DNA from 3 places in the Methylobacterium nigriterrae genome. Region 3 is predicted to be linked to each of the others. Evidence: riboswitches for the same ligand, from Rfam matches in the RefSeq annotation. Region 3 holds a riboswitch; each other region holds the start of a gene.

Region 1 (5,578 bases), on a different contig from region 3:
GCCGGAGCGCGCTCAATGCGCGATGGGGGATCGGCCCATTCACGTACGGGATGAGTGGCGCTCGTATGGTCGTTTCCGGCAGAAGGTGCGACGGCCGTGTCAACGGCGGCTGCGACCACGAGCGGGGCCGGTTCCGGATCGCCCAACAGAGCGACGCGAAGACCTGCCGTCAGCAGGATCGCCGACAGCACCGATGTGCCCACGATGGCCGTGCTTGCCCTCATGGTATGGCAACTCAAGGCCAAGCTTTAGCGTTCCTCATAAAGTGCAGGACCGTACGTACATCTCGGCGATTACGGCTCGGTCAGACGAGGACGTGGTTTGGGCATGGGAATTGTGATGAGCTGTCCGCTGATCGGATCAAGGATCGTGATGCTTATGGGGCACCTCAGGGTCTTGGATCCTGTGATCACGACCAAAGGAGGTTGCCGAGAGGTTATGGCGAAGCGCACGCGAGCTGGATCGGCGACTTAGAGCAGCGACTTGTCCCCTGCCCTTCCACGGAGGGTACGCTGGACGACGCGTGCCTTCCGCCCACGTGTCCTGAGTCATCCACCCCGACTCGAAGGATTGTCGTGGTGACCTGGGCCGTCGCGACGGCCACAATGCCGATTTCGGGCACAACCATGAGCAGGAGAGTCGCCTCTCCGGCACGGTACATGTAGGCAGAAAAAACGTGTAACGAAATTCCTATAAGAGAGAAAGCAGGAAAAACGTTACAAGAATTCCTCGGCATCATCTTGGCTGAGAAGGCGACCTTCTCATCAATGGTTGTGAACTGCCGCCAGCGATTGCGCGTCAGGCGATCATCCGACCGGATTTTCTGCCGAGGTGCAATTAGCCTGGGAGCAGGTCGTCAGGCAGTTCGCACAGCTACGCTTCACAAGAATATGCGCGGCCACAATTCGTGATCAGACGCAATATAGCTCGATGCCTTGGCGAGTCATAGAAAGATACTTGAGCAGCGGATCGCTATTCAAGGCTCAGAACGTGTCTCCATTTTACGCGATTTGCAGGTGATCCCAGGCGAGCTCTGCCATTCGCCTCTTGACGTGGTTCTGCCTCCGGTTTCGGATGCGCTGGGATGATCAATAGAAGAAACAAAAGCGCACCCCGCTCCGTGTTCCAGAGTCTTGGTACAGGTCGCACTGAAGCGCGCTCGCTGCAGGACTGCGAAGTCTGCGGCGGCGCAGCAGTCCAGGACTTATGGCCGCGCTATCGCATCCGTTGCGCCGAGCACAAGAATACGGGGTTAGTGGCTTCGCAATCACAGTTCTCTTCACCGAGCCTGCTTCAAGCCGGACCGCACGAAGCTCGTGGTCTTGTTCGCCGCGTCGGGGAGCGTGACTCGGATCGGCGAGATCGTCATGCGCGGGGCCGAGACGCCGTACGCCGATGCGGCTCTGCAGTCGGCAATGCAGGGCGGGGCAGCCAGCGGGCGGTGATCATCCCGAGGCTTGTGAGCAATGCTCATGCAGCGACGGGCAATACCCACATTAAAATGGGCATGGATGGGTCTCGTTGACGTCCGCAATGGGCCACAGGAGCCCTATTGCTTGACTTCTTCTCCATTCTTCGGTATTTTATCCCAAGCATTAAGACGAGAGCTGGCCTCTCACCAACCTGCCCTTCGGCGGCAAGGTGGTTCCACGAAAGTGGGATGCGGCTGACGGGTGTCAGCAAGAGTAGCCGGAAGCGCCAGCCTTCCAGAACGAACCGGAATGGAGGCGCTGATGTCTGGCCGCACGCCCTTAGCTGAACTCATCCAGAGCCGCATGCGGGAACTGGGCCTGAGCGATGAGGCGCTCGGCCGCCGCCTCGGCAATACAAACCCGGCCAAGGCTGCTGGGCGGGTATACGCCCTGTGCAACGGTCTGCCATTCAGCGCAAAGAGCCGCTTCGCCCTCTGGCGCTTGTCGGGTGCCCTCGAACTTCCGGCGGACGTGGTCGTGCAGGCCATTGCCGACACAGAGCGACTTTTAGCCCAATGGGAGCTCGAAGCCGAGGAGCAGCGCCGTCGCGCGCGTGAGGCCGAGGATGCCGCTTGGAGAGCAAGCTTCTGTCCGCATGCCGTGATCCAGACCGAGTACACGGTGCCCACGCAGATCTGCATCTGCGGCTTTACGGGCGGGGCGGGGCGCTGGCTCATGATCTTCTTCGATCAGTCCCGCTCGCCGCTCACATTCGTCCAGCAGGCTGTGGATGCTCTGCCCGAGAAGACGATGCCCCGCTCGGACGGCGGGCGGCACGTCATGTTCTTCGGCAAGGCGCTCGGACTCATCATCAATTACACGCCGGATTCGGCTCTGCGCTGTGATTTGGACGGAAATCCTCTTGAAGTGTTGGGCAAGGCATACCGGCCAGGAGAGGTGAGTCTGTCGTTCGGTGGCCCTCGGCTGTCGCCTGCCGCCGTGTCGCGGGTGCTTAGCTCGCGGTAAGCACCCAAGTGTATCTGAGTCAATTACTGACATAATGGATGATCAATCCCGCATCGATGAATATCGTCCGCTTCATCTTAGGAGGTTGCTATGAGCTTCGGCTGGGCCATATTCTGGGCCGTTCTTGCAGGCTGCATATACCTCTGGGTACGAAGCGCCAGGAAGGAGAGAGCAAGAAAGGAAGCTGAACGTCTTCGAAATGCAGCTGCATCCGATTTCATTCTTACGCAAATCGCAAATGGATGCAGGCAGACCAGCAACGACTATGCCGTTCTCGCTCTGGACCTTACTAAGAGGTTCATCAAGGCGAGTTACGACTCGCCCGTAGAGATCGTTGAACGCTTCTCCAGACACGGCCACTTCGCCGCAGCTGCATTCCTGAAGGTTGCGAAGGACGAGCTGCCACAACTGGAGGCGCAGCGACGTGAGGATAAGCGGGAGGTCGAGAGGCAGGCACGGGAGAGCGCCGCCATCGCCGCCGCAGCGGCTGCGGCCTATGCCGCCAACAGCGCCGCAGAACGTCGTCATAGAGAGAGCCTACAGGAAGCCCGCGATCAGGAAGACAGGGCTTGTAGGGAAAGAGAAGCGGAACGGAGCCGGGAAGCTCATTCGCGCTGGATAGAGGACAATACGATCCGGTTCTACGGCCTGTTATGACTTGAGCCAGTCGAGTGCGGCGGCAAGGTAGAGGACACCAGCGAAGCTGGTGGTGGTCTTCTCGTATCGCGTGGCAACAGCGCGCCACTCCTTCAATCGCGCCCAGAGACGCTCGACCCGGTTACGGTTGGTGTAGATCCACTCCGGGCAAGCGACGGGCGCCTCATGCCGCTGCGGCGGGATCGCAGGCCGTGCACCCATGCGCCAGATGTGCTCGCGGAAGCGATGGCTGGTGTAGCCCCGGTCGCCCACCACCCACTTGGGCACGCCCGGCAGTTGATCGAGCAGCGGGATGGCCTGGGGCAGCTCATGCGCTTGCCCAGAGAGTTCCTCAGCCGGAGTGCCTAAACCTACCCCGCCGCCTGTCCGGTCAGACAGGGTGCACTCCAGGTAGATGCTCCCGTCAGTCCGGAACAGCCCAATGGCCCGCCTTCGCTGTCAAGCTATCGGGCGGTGATCCTGAACACGCGAAACGAGGTCATCAGGGTCGAGAGCTTGATGGCGGCCGGCGATGACATGGCGAAAGATATCGCTCGCGCAATGGCCGAGGACCACGCTGTGGAACTCTGGCAAGGAGTGCAACGCATCGAGCGGATTGAACCGCCTCGCATAACCGGCAACTGACGGCGTGGATTAGGCACGCAGCCTGGGATGCCATGGAATCTGAATGGTTCTGGTGGTGATCTGGTCAGTCAAATCTCATCTGGTTCAGGCATCGGGGTAGCCGCTGACCTTCTGCAAGTGCACAGAAGCCTTTACATGGCCCCATCGCCTGTCCCGAGGCATTTCTGAACGGCATCGACCAACCCCGAGGAACGGAACGGCTTTCCGAGAAAGCGGCCACCGGGCGGAAGATCGGCGGCTGCCGGGCGCATTCTCCCGGAGATCAGGAGAGTCGGGACGTGCGGTAAGCGCTCGTGAATGATGTGAGCGAGCTTGAGGCCGTCGATTGCACCCGGCATCTCGAAGTCGGTGACCACCAGATCCACGTCGGTCCGTTCGCCGAGCAGGACGACAGCCTCCTCAGCATCACGCGCTTCGAGAACACAATAGCCGGCATCCACGAGGATGTCGGTGGCAATCATACGGACCAGCACCTCGTCCTCAACGACGAGGATCACAGCGGGCCTGTCATCGGCACCGGAATGCACTACCTGAGCCCCCTCCCGAACGGCCACCATCGAAGGGGCCTGTGTGTTTGTAGACAGAGACCCCGATCTAGGCGCAACGCGGCTCAAGCCCAGCCCCTCTCGCCCGCCGCCTGAAGCGTTGGCAAAAGCCAAGGTTGTAGGTGTGTTGCTTTGCTAAGCCGCTGTCTTGTGTACACGCCCCATAGCGTAGAGCGGATGCACGCTTGGCGGCCCAGAAAATCCTCACCTCCGTTGAGAGTTCGGAAGCCTTTCGAGCAGAGCGACGAACCCACCTGTGTTACCTCCACTGCCGACCGGCCCTGTGGTCGCATGCGACAGCCAGGGCGTCGCAAAGTAGGCTCAAAGTTCATTCATTGCGCGCAAGCTAACCGCTAGCTACCCGGATGGTGGCCCCGTTGGAGTTCATCGTGCACGAATCCGCCCAAGCTGCTCAGGGACGCCACGACCGTGAGGCTGAGCTTGAGGCCGAGATAGGCCGCTTACGCCGTTCACTCGATGAGGCGGTCCGACGCACCGTCGATGATGTTCCGGCTGCAACCGTAGGCTATGAGCAGGAGGTCGCTGACTTGCGGGCGGCGCTTGCGCTGTAGCAGGCACGCTCGGCCGAGTTGGAGCAAACGGTCGCCGAACTCACGGCCAGCCGTGCGGCTCTGGCGGCCAGCGAGGCGCGCTATTGTCTCGCGGTTGAGAGTGCCAGCGATTATGCCATTTTCACCACCGACCTGAGCGGTCGCATCACGGGCTGGAACTCAGGCGCGCAGAACCTGATGGGCTGGAGTGAGGGACGGCTGAGCCAGCAAGCGCCTGCGCCTACTGTACCGGCGTTGTATTTCATGCAGCCGGGTCCCACAGCTATGGGCTGCGCATGACTGCTCTGGGCACCGTGCTCGAATGCCGGCAGATGCCCAAAGATGGAGATCCTTGTTATGCCGCCCGGCGGCCACGGCCGCTGGTCTGCTCCGCCGGAGCGCCAGCCCGTCCGAGCCCGATGGCTTTGGCGAGTTCCGAGCGCTGGGCGGCGTAGTTTGCGGCGACCATCGGGTAGTCGGCCGGCAGGCCGAAGCGGGCCCGGTAGCTGTAGGGGTCGAGCCCGTGGCCGGTGAGATGCCGCTTCAGCGTCTTGTAGGGCTTGCCGTCGATGAAGGAGATCAGCGCGTCCGGCGTGACCGACTTGCGGACCTGCGACGGCGTCGCCTTCTCGACCTGCTCCTCAGAAGCGGCAGCCTGCGAGGTCCCCTGAGCGAGGCCATTCAGCGCCGCGTGAACGCTTCCGATGAGCGCCGGAAGCTCTGCCACAGGAACGGGATTGTTGGAGACATATGCCGAGACGAT
Region 2 (5,578 bases), on a different contig from region 3:
GCGCCGCCCACGAGGCCAGCTATGACGCAGCCGATCGCGGCGAGCCGCAGCCTTAGCATGTTCAAACTTTCCCTATTTGGAACGAGCTGGAAAAGGCGAACCGTTTGGTTCAAGCGGCAATGGGACGAATGCCGCGGCTTGTCCTGAGACGCCCTGTCGTGAAGAATCCCGCGCACTGGGCGCGTACTGCGCAGTCCGAGCATTCCGGCAGGTGGGCGTTCTTCCAGTCTGAAATGGATTGGACAGCGAACCGCCAGATGGGCTTGTCAACGAGACAAAGCGGGAGATTGTAGATCGAAGTCGTGATCTCGGCGGTCGCGAGAATGTCCACGGCTAGGGCGAGTTCGCTGCGGTAATCCTCAGGGTCAATCCAGAGGAGGTCCTGGTTGGCGAGGGCGAAGCCCGTGTTCTCCAATCCCATCAGCGCCACGTGGTCGACGAAGGGGAGATTACGCGCGATCCATGTGCAGGTCTCGATAAGCGCCGGGATCGTCAGCTTGTGCAAGACAACCCGGATCTCGACGCGCTGGCCCTTGTCCTTGAGCCGCAGGATGCCGAGGATCGTCTCGTCGAACGCGCCTCGGGCCTGAACGACGTAGTCGTGCAGGTGATCCGACGAGGCATAGACAGGGATGCCTACGCAGAGGTCGGGATGGCGCACAGCCGCCCAGGCTTCGGTGATCTCGGGCGACGCAAAGGCGCGGCCGTTGCTCAGGACGTGCACGGCCGTGTTCGGGAGGCAATCGCGCGCCTGGGCCAGGAGCGGGATGAATCTCTCCCATTCCGTCAAGGGTTCGCCGCCCGTGAAGCCCAGGGACTTGGTCTCGGGGTGAATGAGCGGGAGCGTGGCCGCGATCTCGTCCAGGATCCAGCCGTCGTCCGCCCGCTTCGGGGGCTGGGAGCACATCAGGCAGTAGTGGTTGCAGCGCTCGGTGACGAGGAAGGAGTTGTGCTTGGAATTCCGGCGGAAGAGGACGCGTGCTCGGCCGCTGCCGGCATGGAAGCCCAGGACGTCCCCGTCCCCGATGTAGCCGAGGTCTCTCGGAAGGCGGATGAAGCCGTCGAAACGTCCAAGCGCCTCTGTTCCTGGCTCTGCATCGGCGTGCAGCAGGGCGGTGCGATAGCCACGAGAGGCTGCCTGCACCGCATCCTGCAAAGATGCAACGAGGGCGGCATCCTGCAGCAACGGGGCCTCAGCTGAGGACAGGGCACGGGCGCGCAATACCGTGCTCCCGGCAGTATCCGAGAAGCCCTGTGTCTCAAGGGCCGCGGCGCGCAGGGTTAGCGGCTTCATTGGGCGGCCCACCGTCTCAGCACGGCTGCGTCTTCCGGAGAGTTCTCAAGGAGATTGATCAGGAGCTTGAGAATGCCCTTCTGCCGCGCACAGAACTCCGAAAGTGGCTTGATGCCCGTGTAGTCCGCTTGGGTCGCGTGGTGGAACACTGGGTCGGAACCGCAGTGCGGCTCGAAGGCACAGCTTGAGCATTGCGGCGCACATTGCGCCAGGGAGCTGCCGATGATGTTTGTCAGCTTCTCGGAGACGATCAGCGAGCGGTAATCGTCCTCCTCAAGGCTGCCCAACTCGAACGCGGCATCGCCCATCTCGGCGAGCATCCGACCCTCATCCGAGGCGAATACCTTGCCGTCGTAGTTGTAGACGAGCGCGCCGAGCCCCGTTCCGGCAGGGCTTCGCAGATCGACGTAGCCGATCGGGCGATCGGTCAGCATCCGCTTCAGCAGGATCGTGGCATAGAACTCCGGGAAGCGGGTCCCACGCTTGTTGATGTCCAGGATGTAACGGAGGCCACGCTCGTAGAAGGCGAGCCATCGCTCGGTGTCGTACTTGGCGAACTGCTTCGTCTTGATCGCGAAGCCATAGGGCGAGAGCGCGCGGAGGAAGATGCCATCAAGGTCGAGCTTCAGGTACTCGTCGACGATCTCCTCGACGCGGTCGAGGCTGGCCGCGGTCGTCGTCATGAGCGCGCCGACGCGGTCCTTGCCGAGCTCCTGTTGGATGCGCCGAATGCCATCAACGGCGAGCTCATGGCTGTTCCCGCCCGGGCGAGGCCGGTTGCCGTTGTGCAGATCAGCAGGACCGTCGAGCGAGGTCGACAGATGGACGTTGTTGTCGCGGCAGAAGGTTAGCACCTCGTCGTCGAGCAGCGCGAGGTTCGAGGTGATGACGAAATCAACCTGCTTGCCCGCCGTGGGAGCCTGTTCACGGGCGGCCGCCACGACCGTCTTAATCAGGCCGAAGTTCAGGAGCGGCTCACCACCCTGGAACTCGATCTTGACGCCCTTCGACGGCGAGGAAAGGGCCACGGCGAGGGCCCGCATCGCGGTCTCCTCGCTCATGTCGAAGCGGGACTTGTCCGTGCTTCGGCGTGAGACCTGGCAGTACGGGCACGAGTGCTCACACCGCAGCGTCACGACGAAGATGTGCAGGCCAGTCGGCTGGCGGAGGAACGCCATTCGGCTTCGCAGGCGCAAGCCGAGCAGCTGGAGCTGAGACCTCTGACCCTTCCGCGCGACCAAGAGCTTGGAGAAGGCACGTTCGTAGAGTCCGTCCCCTGGGACAAGATCGAGAGCAGTCAGCCGCTCAAGCTCAGCCCGCGTCAGTAGGAGGACTCGCCGACCATGTTGGCGGCGATGTATGTGTCTTCCGTGATCGGCTCGAAGCGGAGCAGCAGGAGTTGCAGTTCGGACGCGCCCGCCGTGAACTCGGCGGGCGGGAGGAAGCGAGACATGATGATTCTAGCTTAAACCGCTTCCGCCTGCGCCCACGCACCGAAGGCGAGCGCCATGACGAGGTCGCGAACGTGGCTGGTCTCTGACGCGACCTTTTCGCGAAGGTTCTCGTCGGTCACGAGGTTCAGGAATTGCTCCCGCAGCTCCGCCGGTGTTGCCGCTCGGCGGGCCTTCGGGTTCTGGGTCGCCTCCAAGTGACAGACAAGGCGCTCGCCCTCACTCTCGATGCGGCACGAACCCGTTCCGATGAGGCGGTACGCTGCTTCACGCAGCGCACCAAGGCTCTGGGTCGAGCGTTCGAATGCGACCACAAGCTCTGACACGGCGGGGCGTTACCGGCTGGAGTAGTGCGACGAGTGCGACGAGTGCGAGGCATGCGAACGGTGGTCCGCGACGATGGTGCCCTCCGCGCTTTTGCTCACGGTGAAGCTGAGGAAGTCCTTGCCGACCGACACGAAGGTGTTCGCCGGAGCAAGGTCCTTGTTGACCGCACTTGGCTCACTCGCCTGATTGGTCGGGACGGCCGCGTCTGCTGACGCCACCATGCCGGCCGCTCCTGGGAGAGCGGCAAGAGCAGCTGCCAAGGGAACAATATTAGGCGTCTTCTTCGTTGACATTAGTATTCCCCCTACGCCCAGCCCGTTCTTTGCGCGCCTCTCAGGCGGTGATGGCCGTAGTCGCACATTCCCATACAGGATTGGAGGCCGTGTCTGTCAAGCGATACGTTCAGGTTTCTGGCTCCTCAAGATACGCATTGTGCCGATTGCGTTCGCAAATCGCTTCAATTGCTCCGATGTGTTGCTCGGCGGCACCAAATTTCGAACACCAATGGCTAACCCTGCTAAGTTGCTAACGCAACGTGCAATACAGCTCAGTTGAAGCTGCATTCGAAAGGCATTAACTAGACTTTTTGCATAACGTATCTCTAATCAAGTCTCGTAATATCAGCGCCCGCCATATTTGGTCACGCCTCCGCATCGTTCTGTGAGCGCAAACGCCAGAGTGCAAGATACCATAGAGTGGCTCCGGCGCCTTTGATCTGCACAGTTTCCGCTCCAATGTTGAGACGGCGGCCGGAACTTGAATTCCTGCTGAAATCAGCGCAATTTCATCTTTGCATCGAGATGAGGCTGGCGCCTCGACCAACCTGCCCCTGCGGCGAAGGTGGTTCCGGAGATCCGGGATGCGGCCGACCTGATCGGCAAAAATGGCAGGAGCGCCAGTCTGCCCGTGTTCGGGGTGGAAGCAATGGCGAAACGTCCTGCAGGCGGCGAGTATCATGATCCGCCCCTCTTCCTCCTTGAGGAGGTGGAGCGGATGCCGTCCGAGGTTCAGGCGTGGGTAAAATCCCTGGGTGAATGCGGGCAGTGGATCGCCGAGTTCCAGCTGAACCTCGTAGGTGTAGAAAATTTTGTCGAGCACTGGGAGTACCAGCGGGATTACGTCGAGTACATGCTCAACTTCTAAGCCGGGACCGAGCTACGGCGAGCCGATCAGAGTAACCGGCCAGCCGGTCGCTGTGATTTCGCCGAGGGCGTGGGATCCGGAACGATCGTGTAGCTCACCCGCTGGACCGCATCGTGTCAGGATCAGCGGCTGGATTGCAAGAGCCGTCCACTCTTCCCTCGGTGCGTTCAGGCCTCAGTGCGCAACCCGCGGCTGATCAGTGAGCGCGCCGAGCGTAGATCGACCAAGAGTTCGGCGCGTAGGGGCCCGGCACCTCTTGGGCCGATCGCGGTGAGCGTGCCGGCTGTTCACGCTCAACGTCCTCAAGAGAATGAACGACAAGGGCATGAGCATCGGGGCTCTGGGCAACCACGGCGCGGAGAGCCGCAACGAGCTGTTCGTGAACGTCTGACATCATTCTCACCCTCCACGACGAGAGGTGGGCACAAGATCGCAACGCGAACCCGGAGGCCGTGCGCTAAATCACAGGGCGGAATTTGGAGCGGGCGCAGGATCTGCGGGCTCCGGCACCGGAGGCCAAATGGGGCGATCGGGGCCAATCGTCTTCGACATTGCGCTCCTCGTAGAATTCTCAGTCTATCCGCCCAAATTAAACCGACGCTGAATGGCCTACTACAAATCAAAGGGCGTAGCCGAGCCTGAGTAATACTGAATGAACGTTCAAGTCTGATTGACTGCTCGGCAAGAGCCACGCGCGGGGCAGAAAAAAATCTCTGGCGCAGGTCCGCCGCAGCAGCGATCACACGCCAGTCTCTGAGCAGCCATAGCTTGGCGGTTCGCGAGACCCATGCGACAGCACGGCGACCCCGTCAGAGCTGCAGGAGCGGAGACAGTTGAGCAGCGCGACAGTTGTGTGCCCTGGGCTGTCCAAAACGGCGATCGTGTCCGACGATCCGTATCTCGCTGCTCGGCTGAGTTGTGCGCTCGCTGAGCCGCGAACCTACCTACCCCTGCTCGACGGCCCGCGCATGACCCGGCCGGACCGTGACAGCGAGGTGATCCGCCGGAACAATGCCCTCGCGCGGCTTCAGTCCACAAGGATTCTGTTGGCGGGACTAGCGCCTGACGCCGAGCGCGCGCTGGCCGCCAAGTTGCCTACCAATCTGACCGCGGTTGTAACGGACCCCAATGTTGCACCGCTTGGTGCCGGTCGATCGATCGCCGGAAAGGCGCCGCTTGTCTGGGGACGAGAGTACATCGGCCTTGGTATGTTGACGGCACTATATGCGCGGCGGCCGATCGAATTCACCGACCACACGACGCCGCCTGACCTGGTGCCCGGCAAGTCCGGCCATCTTGTCGTCTGCGAGCGCGGCGAACTCCTCTCGGAGGTGATCGCCGCCAACTACGCGTTTTCGCTCAA
Region 3 (5,578 bases):
TGCCAATGAATTAGATGGCAGGACAGGATGCCGTGCCGAAGCACTCCTCTAGGGTTATGGTAGCGATCAGACCCCTGCCATCGGAGGTAACTGCCAAGGTGCCAGCAACCCAATAGGCGTCCGTCAACCGTTCAAACTACGTAGCAATTGGTAACATTGCATCATAAAAGCGCATGCCTTAGCGAAACTTCTATTGAGTCGTACTTCACAAGATCGTGAATTCAGCTAATTTATTTGTCAGGCCCTGGTTTGGCCTTCACAGGACGACTTGAATCTAGTTGGATCCGCATTCTACGAGAGATGTGCTTCATTTCGATGTGGTGAACCGAGTCTGGTCCGGTCAGGAGTTGCGGAATGAGTCGTTCCAGGTTTATTTCTCTTGTCGCTGTGGCTGCTTTGCTTGCGGGGACCTTGCACTCGCCGAAGGCATCTGCCGGGTCTTTGGACGGACTTGCCGGCGCCGCGGTAGGCTTCGCCCTCGGCGCGATGGTAGCTGGCTCGCGACCAGCTTACGGCCGTCCGCGGATGGCGCGGCGTTCCGCCCATGCACCGCGACGGGCGCGCGGGCACTACGCGGCGGGGTCGAGCCGGCGCTCTAGCAGGCCACATGCCGGAGCCACGATCAGCGCGGCCTCCGATCCCTTCGCCTCCTCGGCCTCGCCCAGGCCCATTCCCGTGAGTGGGCGCTGATTCTTCGGCTTAACATGGAGAGCGCGATGCGGATGTCGCTGCGAGCACTTCTAGGCGCCGCCGGCCTGGCGCTCTACTGCGTTATGCCTCTGCGGGTCGCATCGGCCGCTCCAGTGCTCAGCATCGACAGGTCGCTCGGAAAAGTATCTGGCTGGTCACTCGGCATGAGCAAGTCGTTGAATGGCTGCGTCGCTGCTGCAACCTATCAGGACGAGACGACGGTCTGGATGGGCTTCGAAGGTGACAAGGACGAAGCCTTCCTCGCCTTCACCAATCCGCGCTGGAGATCCATCGAAATCAATCGTGCCTACCAACTCGTCATGCTGACAGGGCGCGGTCGTTGGAAGGGCCAGTTCTTCGGCGTGGAGCGAACCGCCGAGAAGGGGCTTTTCGCATCTGGGCTGAAGAAGAGCTTCGTACTCGACTTGGCCCGCGCTGGTGGCTTGAACATCCTTTTCGAGCGTAAATCGATTGCTCGTCTCTCGCTGTCCGGCTCCTCTGACGCACTGAGCGCGATGGTGGATTGCCAGAAGTCCGTCGTCGAGGCGAGGGCCTCGCCGGAGGCGCCGCACGACACACCGAGCGGGAGCGACAAGAAAAAGGACAGGGTCAGCCTCGGCACCGGCTTTTTCGTCTCGGACCAGGGCCACGTCCTCACGAACAATCACGTGATCAAGGACTGCACGGAAATCGCGGTCGCGAAGGTGGGGATGCCGAGCATGCCAGCCCGGCTCGTCGTAGCGGACGCCACGAACGATCTCGCCGTCCTCGCGACAGATCATAAGGATCCGGTGGTGCCGGCTCTCGGCCTCCGACCCCGCGTCGGCGAGAACATCTACGTTTACGGTTTCCCGCTCGGATCGATGCTCGCGGCCTCCGGAAATTTCACCGTTGGCAACGTCACGGCTGTAGCCGGGCAGAATGATGACTCACGTCATCTGCAGATCTCAGCCCCGATTCAGCCTGGGAACAGTGGTGGGCCATTAATGGACCAGTACGGCTCTGTTGTCGGCGTGATTGTATCACGCATCGGCGACCTCTATGTCGCTCAGCAAACCGATATGCTCCCGCAGAACATCAACTTCGCCATCAAATCGTCCGTTGCTCTCGGGTTCCTTGATGCGAACGGCATTCCGCCGGCCGTTGGGACAAAGAGTTCGGGCCCGATGGATGCCGCGACGGTTGCGGAGCAGGCACGGCTCTTCACGCTACGGGTGGTTTGCTACCGCCATTGATCGCGAGCTTCCTGATGCGGACGCGCCCCGATTCTTCATCAGCCAGCGCTACCAAGATTTGGTAAGGCGGCCGATCTCGCTCCCGTGTACACCACAAGCATGTCAAGAACCGCCCTTACGAGCGTTGACCTTGACATTCCGGCAGATTCCGGGCATATTCTCCTAAGCATTAAGACGAGAGCTGGCCTCTCACCAACCTGCCCCTCGGCGGCAAGGTGGTTCCACGACAGTGGGATGCGGCTGACCTGAGTCAGCAAGAGTAGCCGGAAGCGCCAGCCTTCCAGAACGGACCGGAATGGAGGCGCTGATGTCTGGCCGCACGCCCTTGGCTGAACTCATCCAGAGCCGGATGCGGGAGCTTGCCCTGACCAACGAAGTTTTGGGCCGCCGCCTTGGCTACTCGAACCCGGCCAAGGCTGCGGGGCGGGTGTACGCCCTGTGCAATGGCCTGCCGTTCAGTGCGAAGAGCCGCTTTGCCCTTTGGCGGCTGCCGGAGGCGCTCGAGCTTCCGGCGGACGTGGTCGTGCAGGCTATTGCCAAGACAGAGCGACTTTTCGCCGAATGGGAGCGCGAAGCTGAGGAACAGCGTCGTCGCGCGCGTGAGGCTGAGGATACCGCTTGGAGAGCAAGCTTCTGTCCGCATGCCGTGATCCAGACGGAGTACACGGTGCCCACGCAGATCTGCATCTGTGCTTTACGGGCGGGGCGAGACGCTGGCTGATGATCGCCTTCGATCAGTCCCGCTCGCCGCTCACGTTCATTCGGCAGGCCGTGGACGCTCTGCCCGAGAAGACGATGCCTCGCTCGGACGGCGGTCGGCACGTGATGTTCTTCGGCAAGGCGCTGGGGCTGATCATCAACTACTCACCGGACTCGGCCCTGCGCTGCTCTCTCGATGGCCAGCCGCTGGAGTTCTTGAAGAAGGCCTACCGGCCCGGCGAGGTCAGCTTGTCCTTCGGCGGCCCGCCCCTATCGCCGGCCGCCGTCTCACGAGTGCTGGGCGGTGATTGAGCAGCGCGAGCGGCAATCCATGAGCCGCATTCAAGGAGCGATAGAAATGTGGATCTGCCTCACTGATTCCTTTGTGTCAGTCGTACAGGACGGGAATGATTTGAACCGGATGGTCGTCAGGGGGCGGCGAAAGGAACACCTTCAGGCGCTATTCCCGGAGCGCGAGATCTTGCTGACGCCCGATGCCGACTATGTGGCCCGGATATTGGTGACGCGGGAGGAGTTCGCTTCGTTGGTCAATCGGCGTATCACTGAAATTACGTACGACAACTTCAAGGGTAGTGTCGCCGATCCAGCGCTGCACGATCTTTACGCCGACTTCTGGAGCCTACATCGGCGGTACCAAGAGAATGGAGGTCAGCGGGATCGGTCCGGACATTTCGCATGGGGGCCGGGTGATATCCAGTTCACACCAAAGGTTTGAAGCCTTGCGAGGGCGATGAATGCAAGGCTTTCGACAAAGATTTCTGGCGGTAGATCGTCCCGCTGAACGCCTCTTCGTGAACATCGGAAAATATGGAGGACGGTATGTGGGCTGTCACCAAACTGATCCTCAGATCTATGTTCTACTATACGTTGGTGAAGAGCCTCGGTCCTATCGGGTTCATCATCGCTAAGAGGCACAGCCGAGATCCGGACGAATGAATACGACTTGGCCACTCCTGCGCGCGTGGTCTTTCAATAGCGGGAGGCGGCTATGGACCCCGATACTATAGGTGCCATTCTAATCTATGGTTCTATCTTCGCTGTGATATGTTTCTGCTGGATACGATCTGCTACCAAGAAAGCACAAAGGAAAGAGGCCGAACGTCAAAGACAGCAAGCTGCGTCAAGGAGTATCATCAGAGAAATTGAACAGGGGTGCAGAAACACCAGCCAAGAAAACGCAGTACTCGCCCTGGACCTGACGCGAAGGTTCATTAAAGCGAGCTACGATTCTCCCACGGAGATCCTTGAGCGTTTTACCCAGCATGGGCAGTTTGCAGCCGCCGCATTCCTGAAGGTCGCGCATGAAGATCTGCCCGGCCTGGAGTGGCAAAGAGTTGAGGATCGCCGGGAGGCCAAGAGACGGGCGGCGGCTGAAGCACAAGCCGATCTTCTTGCTGTCGCAGCCCAGGTCGCAAACAACGCTGCGGATGAGCGTAATAGGAAGGCTATAGAGGCGGCGGATCGCAGGCAGGACGAGGATTGGCGCCGAAGGGAGTCTGAACGTGGCAGGGCAGAGCACGAGAGGCACTTGACCAGATACTGAGTCTCACTTCCTGTTGAACATCTCCCTTATAGATTTGCCGTGATCCCAGCCCTGGAGCTTCCAGCGCGCGTGGTGACGCAGGCCATCGCTGATACTGAGCGGCTCATTGCCGAGCGGGAGCGCGAGACCGAGGAAGAGCATCGGCTCACGCAGGAGGCTGAAGATACCGCTTGGAGGGCGAGCTTCCGCTCACACGCCGTGATCCAGACCGATTACACGGTGCCGACCCAGATCATCTTCTGCGGGCTCATCGGTGGAGCGGGACCGAGGTTGATAATCCCCTTCGATCTGTCGCAGCCGCCGGTCACCTACGTCCAGCAGGCCGTGGATGCCGTGCCTAAGATGACGATGCCTCGCTCGAACGGAGGGCGGCACGTGATTTTCTTCGGCAAGGCGCCGGGCCTGATCGTCATCCTAACGCGCTCGCGGCGGCCCCGATGGCCCGCCGCTTTCGTCCGTGAGGTCAGCCGGGATGCTCGGCAAGCCGCTCCCTGCGGGGCGGTGATGGGGTCGGGCGCAAATTCAACACCGTGTTGGATTTGCCGGGGCAGCAATCAGAGCGGGTTGCGGTCCCACCGCCCGCGACGCGCGCCCTTGGCGCATTGGCAGGTGGCTGCCTCACGGAGGCGGCGACGAGACCGCGACCTTAGCGGCGAAGCTCGCCTCAAGGTTGACGACGAACCGGATTGGGCAGATCGGATCCCGACTCGCTTCCGGTACTTCGAAGACCGTCACATGCTCGAACGTGCGACGCTTGAGCACGATGGCTACAAGGACTTCTTCCGCGAGAGTCAGGAGACTATCCATTGCGGTGTCCATGTCACTTAGAATGTCCTGCTCAGGTTTGCCCGTTCTCTGCCATGTCGGCCTTACCCATCCATCGCCATCCGGATGGAGTCGTACGTTCCTGATCGTTAGGGTTCCTGACCTGTCAGCGGGATGCTCGACCGCGTTCCGCATTTTGACGAGTTCGGTGACCCAATTTGCCTCCGCTTTGAGCATGGCTGTTAGATTGTCGTCGGGCCCAAACGTTGATTCTGCCCATTTGCCTACGTCGCTGTAGCCTCTTCCCTTAACGTCGGCCAAATCGCTAGCATCCTTTGGCTCATACCCATATGTAAGCTGGAAGACTGTTAGAAGATCGCGAAGAAATTTCTTTACGTCGACCAAGAAGCCTTCCGCGATACCGTCCAGACCTGAGACATGCGGAACTTCCCGCACCCGCGGATCCTTATGCTGACCAACCTCTTCAACGCTTTTGGCGAGTCTCTCGAAGAGAGTGTCACGATGCTCATGGCAGCGGAGCAGGTGCTCCGTTAGACTGAGCATATAGAGCTTGCCAATTTCGTCACGAACTTCGGCCTCTACGTCGAGCCACTTAAGCAGCTCG

What was found. Region 3 has a riboswitch for S-adenosylmethionine ahead of WDW90_RS23955 (hypothetical protein). Riboswitches for the same ligand answer to the same signal wherever they lie in the genome.
Region 1: another riboswitch for S-adenosylmethionine. It lies ahead of WDW90_RS24975 (hypothetical protein); the one in region 3 lies ahead of WDW90_RS23955 (hypothetical protein).
Region 2: another riboswitch for S-adenosylmethionine. It lies ahead of WDW90_RS29235 (hypothetical protein); the one in region 3 lies ahead of WDW90_RS23955 (hypothetical protein).

What each region holds. Positions count from the first base shown of each region.
Region 1 covers NZ_JBAWTG010000069.1:2,633-8,210, reverse strand. The annotation lists SAM-I-IV-variant riboswitch at 1,588-1,697, shown strand; gene WDW90_RS24975 (hypothetical protein) at 1,722-2,438, shown strand; gene WDW90_RS24970 (hypothetical protein) at 2,529-3,095, shown strand; partial or broken gene WDW90_RS24965 (transposase) at 3,090-3,419, opposite strand; gene WDW90_RS24960 (hypothetical protein) at 3,549-3,719, shown strand; gene WDW90_RS24955 (response regulator) at 3,851-4,216, opposite strand; gene WDW90_RS24950 (hypothetical protein) at 4,642-4,836, shown strand; gene WDW90_RS24945 (PAS domain S-box protein) at 4,855-5,115, shown strand; gene WDW90_RS24940 (Ros/MucR family transcriptional regulator) at 5,171-5,578, opposite strand, start outside.
Region 2 covers NZ_JBAWTG010000114.1:1,728-7,305, reverse strand. The annotation lists gene WDW90_RS29265 (DUF3761 domain-containing protein) at 1-59, opposite strand, end outside; gene hxsC (His-Xaa-Ser system radical SAM maturase HxsC) at 110-1,294, opposite strand; gene hxsB (His-Xaa-Ser system radical SAM maturase HxsB) at 1,291-2,595, opposite strand; gene WDW90_RS29250 (hypothetical protein) at 2,616-2,747, opposite strand; gene WDW90_RS29245 (hypothetical protein) at 2,760-3,071, opposite strand; gene hxsA2 (His-Xaa-Ser repeat protein HxsA2) at 3,081-3,365, opposite strand; SAM-I-IV-variant riboswitch at 3,860-3,967, shown strand; gene WDW90_RS29235 (hypothetical protein) at 3,979-4,215, shown strand; gene WDW90_RS29230 (hypothetical protein) at 5,049-5,578, shown strand, end outside.
Region 3 covers NZ_JBAWTG010000062.1:2,776-8,353, reverse strand. The annotation lists gene WDW90_RS23960 (S1C family serine protease) at 717-1,925, shown strand; SAM-I-IV-variant riboswitch at 2,087-2,196, shown strand; gene WDW90_RS23955 (hypothetical protein) at 2,233-2,646, shown strand; gene WDW90_RS23950 (hypothetical protein) at 2,646-2,936, shown strand; gene WDW90_RS23945 (hypothetical protein) at 2,929-3,360, shown strand; gene WDW90_RS23940 (hypothetical protein) at 3,634-4,188, shown strand; gene WDW90_RS23935 (hypothetical protein) at 4,807-5,578, opposite strand, start outside.